Regions from separate parts of the Candidatus Chlorohelix allophototropha genome, predicted to be linked through region 2. Evidence: a T-box and tRNA genes for the amino acid it is inferred to sense, from the RefSeq annotation. Region 2 holds a T-box; the other regions hold tRNA genes.
The links. A T-box is a leader RNA that pairs with one kind of tRNA and senses whether it is charged. The one in region 2 lies ahead of OZ401_RS07320 (valine--tRNA ligase), so its partner is inferred to be a tRNA-Val.
Positions count from the first base shown of each region.

Region 1: it has a tRNA-Val gene. The T-box ahead of OZ401_RS07320 (valine--tRNA ligase) is inferred to sense a tRNA for this amino acid. The anticodon was not compared.
Region 3: it has a tRNA-Val gene. The T-box ahead of OZ401_RS07320 (valine--tRNA ligase) is inferred to sense a tRNA for this amino acid. The anticodon was not compared.

Region 1 is NZ_CP128400.1:942,235-944,507, reverse strand. It holds gene OZ401_RS16725 (alpha/beta fold hydrolase) at 1-113, opposite strand, end outside; gene OZ401_RS16720 (secondary thiamine-phosphate synthase enzyme YjbQ) at 282-878, shown strand; tRNA gene OZ401_RS16715 (tRNA-Val) at 993-1,065, shown strand; gene OZ401_RS16710 (hypothetical protein) at 1,252-1,896, shown strand; gene OZ401_RS16705 (VOC family protein) at 2,036-2,273, shown strand, end outside.
Region 2 is NZ_CP128399.1:1,699,068-1,701,340, forward strand. It holds gene OZ401_RS07320 (valine--tRNA ligase) at 1-1,538, opposite strand, end outside; T-box leader at 1,641-1,875, opposite strand; gene OZ401_RS07325 (acetyl-CoA hydrolase/transferase family protein) at 2,220-2,273, shown strand, end outside.
Region 3 is NZ_CP128399.1:2,845,685-2,847,957, reverse strand. It holds gene OZ401_RS12440 (polysaccharide deacetylase family protein) at 101-1,093, opposite strand; tRNA gene OZ401_RS12435 (tRNA-Val) at 1,190-1,263, opposite strand; gene OZ401_RS12430 (C39 family peptidase) at 1,328-2,273, opposite strand, start outside.

The DNA.
Region 1 (2,273 bases), on a different replicon from region 2:
TAGGTTTTATGCAAAAGCACCAGCGGAATACCTTGCCCTGCCGTCCGGTAATGAATCTGTCCCCAATCCAGCGAGATAAAACCGCGCGTTATAGTAATTTCAGGAGATTCCAAAGTGTAATCCTTGCCCTTAATGCTTAAAAAACCGGATAATAGTTAGTAAATGATTTGATTTCGAGGATAAATAGTAGCATATAGCTATTTTAGTAGCTTTTATCATTGCCGACTTCAATTTTTCTAGCTAAAATACTGCAAGTTTATATTGAATAATGGAGGTAATAGATGCCCTTTCAACCTGATATTGTAGTCGAAAATCAGAATCCCATTGTGACTAACGGTTTAAGTAAATTAAACGGTTATCACGCCGTACCCAATGAACCCAAGAATACCAGTGCACAACCTACTAACGCTGCGGTAACCCAAAGCGGAAGTTACCATTGTCATTCAGTCCAACTGAGTATTGAAACTCAGATAGATATTCCAAATTTCACGGATATAACCGAAGCTGTACGCCAGGTAGTTACCCAGTCCGGCATCCGCATGGGTACTGTTACGGTTTATTCAAAACATACCACCGCTTCCATCGTCATTAATGAGAACGAACCGCTGCTATTGATTGATATGTGCCAGCGAATCTCCAAGCTCTTCCCATCGGATGAGTATTATCGCCACAATGATTTCAGCATTCGTACCCATAATATGAATCCGGGGGAAACTCCTAACGGTCATTCACACTGTCAACATTTGGTGCTATCTACCAGCGAAACTATTCCGGTGGTGGAAGGTCAAATGACTATCGGACGTTGGCAGAGCATTTTCCTAGTAGAACTTGATCGCCCGCTGCCACGCACTGTGTCGGTAATGGTTTCCGGTATTTAGAAGTAATTTTATATTCTGACAATAAGCAGACCTAGCATAATCCCAATAGGTAATCCGTATCTAAAACGATTTGCCAAGGTCTGTTTTTTCTGGTATATTATTAGCCGTTGTTTCGGGCAGTTAGCTCAGTTGGTAGAGCGCCACGCTTACACCGTGGATGTCACAGGTTCGAGTCCTGTACTGCCCATTTTTTGTGCCATCTTCCCTAAATAGCCCCTTTCACAACCCTAGATTTTAGAAATACACATCAATAGTAAAAATCTATTTACCTAATATTACACATCCATTTTCTTTTTTCTAGAAAATAAGCCTTCTTTTGATATAATGAAATCCTGAAGTAATACTGAAGCCGGGATGTAACAGGAGAAAGTTAATGGCTAGAACCGTAATCGGGTATTTTAATAATCTAGGACAAGCCGAACGTTTCGTTAAACGAATGTTGGAAGATAACTATGCTCCCGAATTAATAAATCTGATTCAAAAAACAAGTGATGATGAAAAGCCTTCTTTTGATAATACCATCGAAGCTGCGCCTGTAGCCGAATACCGGGAGGCCATTTTTGAAGCGGACATTACCGAAGAAGATGCTGAATATTATCAGGCAGAGGTAGAAAAGGGCAAAGTGATTGTGGCGGCGTTTATACCTACCAATCCAAGCAAAGGTAAACTCTCGGAAGAAAAACTAGGGAATAAAATCAGTGACACGATGCGCACAGCCGGAGCCTACGACCGAGAAATTCGCCAAGTTTTTAGCAATCGGGGTATGACTACTTACCCACAGAATCGTTATACCGATCCTGCTGCTTTGCTAAACTCGAAAGATCGAATTTATCGAAGCGCTATTTCCCTAAATCAAGATCGCTCAAACGTATTAGGTGTTTCCAATTCTGAAACGATTGAACCCGAAGCGGGTGGACGAGAAGTGGTTAGCGGCACGAGCCTTGTTTCGCAGTTCGCCAGTGCAGAAGCGGAATTGCTGCAAAAGAGCTACGATAAAGAGGCAGAAAAACTAAATTAACAAGTATTTAAATGTTCATCCGTACAATGTCGCCATCAAACTACTGCACGGAGAGCAGCTTTGTGCAATGGCTTTTCCAGCCAAAAAAACAAAGTCGGTAAGAAGTTCAATGAATCAGAGAATATATAAGGAGTTTTTTATGAATCAAGGTATAAAGACAATTATCTATCCCGTCACAGATATAAATCGGGCAAAGCAGTTTTATAGTGTACTTTTAGAGGTCGAGCCGTTTGTGGATTCGGAATATTATGTTGGTTTTCAGGTTGGAGATCAGCAAATAGGGCTAGACCCTAATGGTCATAAAGAGGGAATGACAGGCTACTTTCAAGTAAGCGACATACATAAGAGCTTGCAGGCGCTGTTAGATGCTGGCGCAC
Region 2 (2,273 bases):
TCGCCCATGGCATAGATTCCCAACATTATCATACGCGCTACCCAGAAGAAGATAATGTCGTAGCCGGTTTCCATGACCGCACCGGGATAAAAATAGGCTAAATCTTCGGTTTGATCGGGCCAACCAAGCGTGCTGAATGTCCACAACCCGCTGCTGAACCACGTATCCAACACATCGGCATCTTGGGTTACTTTGTCGCTACCGCAATGCTCGCAAGCCTTTAACGAATCGTCAGCAGTACAGGTTTGCTTACCGCAATTTCCACAGTACCAAACCGGAATACGATGTCCCCAGAAAAGTTGGCGCGAGATATTCCAATCGTGGATATTTTCAAGCCATTGGGTATAGACTTTGGTGAAACGCTCCGGCACAAACTTAACACGACCATCCAGCGCTGCCTGTAGGGCGGGTTCGGAGAGGGGTTGAATTTTTAGCCACCACTGCATCCGCACTAACGGCTCAATCGGCACACCCGCTTTTTCGCTGTAAGGCACAGAATGGCGATAGGGTTCGGTTTTCACCAGATAGCCCTGTTCTTCAAGGTCTTTCACCACTTGCTTGCGAGCCGCGAAACGCTCTAACCCTTGATATTGTCCGCCATTCTCATTGATAGTAGCATCCAGATTCAGTATGGTGATGACTGGCAGATTATGACGCTGCCCAATTTCAAAGTCGAGCGGGTCATGACCGGGCGTAACTTTCACCGCACCTGTGCCGAACTCCTTATCCACGCCTGCGTCTGCCACAATTGGGATTTTACGATTCATGAGTGGTAGGATGAGCATTTTGCCGTGCAAGTCTTTATAGCGTTCGTCTTCGGGATGCACCGCCACCGATGTATCACCTAGCATGGTTTCAGGGCGAGTGGTTGCCACAATCACATAACGCTCAGGCTCACCCTTCACCGGATAACGGATGTGCCACAGAAAGCCTTCTTCCTCGACCATGTTCACTTCAAGGTCGCTGACCACCGTTTGCGAACCGGGACACCAATTCACGATACGTTCTGCTTGATAGATTAAGCCCTCGTCATACATTTTCTTGAAGATGGTACGCACCGCTCGTTGAGGACCTTCATCCATCGTAAAGCATTTGCGAGTCCAATCGCAGCTTGCCCCTAACACACGCAATTGGTTGACAATCACATCGCGATATTCATCCATCCATTGCCACATGCGCTTTAGGAAAGCATCTCTACCGATTTCATTTTTGCTCTTTTTAAATTCTTTCCGCACCTGTTTTTCCAGCACCGTTTCAGCGCTGATACCGGCATGGTCGCTTCCGGGCAGCCACAGCACAGAATCTCCGTTCATGCGCCGCCACCGCACCAGCGCATCTTCCACACCCACAAACATAGCGTGTCCCTGATGTAACGCGCCTGTCACGTTGGGAGGGGGCATAATTATTACGTAGGGTTTACGCTTGGAATCAATTTTAGGAGTAAACCAGCCGTTTTCTTCCCAGAATTTATAAAGCCGTTCTTCGGTAGTTTTTGGATCATAGGCTTTTGGCATTTCTTTTCTGTTAGTATCCGTCATTATAATTTCCTCTCATCGCTGTTTATCTAAAGCGTATTCCACGATTGCACACATTTAATGATTTCCAAAAATTCCTATAAAATAAAAATACCCATCCGTCTCCGTAAGGACGAAAGGGCAAAAGCCTCGCGTGGTACCACCCTACCTTCAGCAAGCCGAAAAGGCTGCTCTCAGCGCGGATATAACGGTCCTTACCCGCCACCCCCTATTGTGGATTGTTCAGGGGCAGAACTCCCAGGCTACGTTCGGTTCTCCTGTTGCCTGCAAGGGCTTTCAGCCGCTGACCCTCGCTCTCTAAAGGTAGTTAGAACTTACTCTTCCTGTTCCCAGTTTATAATATATACAGCTAACCGAATAAAATTGTACCAATAAATGCTAAAAATGTCAAGCGAGTTGAAAGTTTATTCTAGAGTTTAATTATTCTTAATAAAAAAAACTAAATATCGTTGTAATTTGTTTTGTAATGTTGGAGTGTAATAATTCAATTGGAAAGTACATAAGCAATAAAAAACCCGGTTGAGCCAGCCGGTATCTCCGTACTAATCCTTAGAATATATCCCTCAATATTTGTTAAATCTCCTTTCGTTGTTCGTTTCGCAACAACGCCGAGCTGTTTCCCTCGGCGTTGTGTTATTTTATACGCACAGGTATAATGCCCCTAAAAAAGAGGAAACCTGACTATTGAAACTGCTCAAATCTGCTAACGAATGTCTAGAGCTATTGCCTGCCGCCCCT
Region 3 (2,273 bases), 1.1 Mb from region 2:
TTCGTAAGCGGTAAAGAGTGTGTTATTACCGTGATGCAACGATTATATTCTCTCAACAATAACGAGTCAATAGAAAAATGGTGAAGTTTTTACCTATTTCTTAATTTATTAGCTGTGAAACGGTCACTATCTTAAATCCACGCGCCTGTAATTTCTGGATAATTAGCGGCAATGCTTCTGCCGAAGTTTGTGCACCTATATGCATTAATATAATTGCCCCATCTAATTGGGCATCGGTTTGTCCATTTATGCGCTGTACCAGAAAATCCGCGCTTTTTGGCGCACCCACTGAATCGAGGCTGTCCAGCGTCCAGAAAATTGAGCGATACCCTAGCCCGTTTACGATACCTTGTTCTCGAGCCGTTCGCGCTCCATAGGGAAAGCGGAAAAGCGGTCTGGTAGATTTCCCGGCTTGTTGTTGGATTAGCGCATCGGTGCGTAAAAGCTCAGTACGAATCTCCTCCATCCCGATTTTGGTCATATCGGGATGATTCCAAGAATGATTGCCCAATTCCATTTTGTCGTCCGCGAGTTGTTTAACATATTGTGGGTAATGCTCTGCCCATAGACCTGTCAGGAAGAAAGTGATTTTTATGCCATACTTGTCAAGTGCGGTTTTAATCAAAGGAAAAGCCTCACCGCTCGATCCGGCATCAAAGGTAATGGCTACCTGTTTTTTGCCGGTTCGCCCTTTTGCAATTTCACTTAAACCGGGTATAGGGGTTGCATAGGCAACGGTGGCGGCTATAGTGGTTTTAGCTGCAATCGTGGTGGTTTTAGGTGGACTGGCAACCGTTTTTGCCACGGTAGTAGTATTTAGCGGCACCGGGCTGGCAGTTGGCTCTGTAATATCAATAGTAGTGACTGGCGCAGTAGTTAGCGGCTCGGTAGCAATAGGAATCGGCGTAATGGTTATTGCGGGTTCCAAGGTGGTATTGATTGTTTCTTCAAGTGGTGTAGGTGTTCTAAGAAACCAGAAAGGTGCAGACGACACTTCCGGATTAGGAGTAAGCGTTTCATTCGGCACACTATCGGAGCTACAAGCGCTGAAAAGCATGCAAAACAAAAGTAGTAGAATTAAGCGCTTCCGCATATACATGAATCCTCATAAAGATTATTATTTCACACTATATAAAACGAACTGATTGGAGAGAGGTTACAAGCAATGAGGAATAGCAGACATAAAAAGTGGGCAATACTGGGCTCGAACCAGTGACCTCACGGATGTGAACCGTGCGCTCTAACCAACTGAGCTAATTGCCCTTATTCAGGTGACAAAAATTATAGCACGATGGGTAGGGCTTTGCAACCAAAGAAATTCGAATTTTTAATCCATAATCGGCAGGTGGGTCAGTATGGTAGCAGGTTTTCTAATGAGCAATTCTCTACCCAACAAGCCCAACGTAATTTGGTTACTAGTGCCCGGAACCAATTCAAGCCTAGTTCGTTCGAAGTATTGCACTACCTGACCATGCTCTACAAAAGGTTCTGAGATGGGATAACCGAAAACTGCTAACCCGCCTTGGCTAAGCCAGTACGATAGGAAAGCCCCTCCTAACGTATGCCCGGTTTCTTCCAGATACCAGATACTATCGGATTTTAAGGGCGCAACAGGGCGGAAGAACAGTTCATTTGTACGGGTTGCTGTTATCTCACTTCCTAATAGTCCCAATGCGATAGTCTGGGTAACTGGTTCGCTTACATCATATTCCATACGCGCCCGTTCGAAATACTGGACGATTTTGCCATTATTTTCCACCGACAGCGAAATCGGGTAGCCGTAGAGATCAAGTCCACCTTCTAAAAGCCACTGGCGGTAGAATTGGGGCGCGATTCCATAGGTTTCATCTGCCGTATAAGCCGGGCTACCGGGTAAAATCGACATACCCATGTTATCTAGATAGCCCCACGCTCGTATAAAGCGATCCCAGCTATAATAATCGTAAGTGCCAAAACCCGGGTCGGCAATATAAATCCCATCCTCATCGTAGCCGTAAGCAGTGACCGCATGCTCGTAAGCCATTAATTTGAAGTTTATGCCTTCGTAACTAGTAAGGTATGGGCTACCCCAGCCTACCCCACTAGGAACCCACACTACTACTGGGCGACCTTTGGAAATTTCGCTTTTAAGTTCCTCTACGCCTCCCGACAACAATTTGGTATTTATTCCACGCGAGTTGAGATAGAGTGCAATCGGTTCAGCATAAATGCCGTAATCTACCGTTCCACCGAATACCCCATTGATATTTCCGCGATAACCGAAATGTGGATTG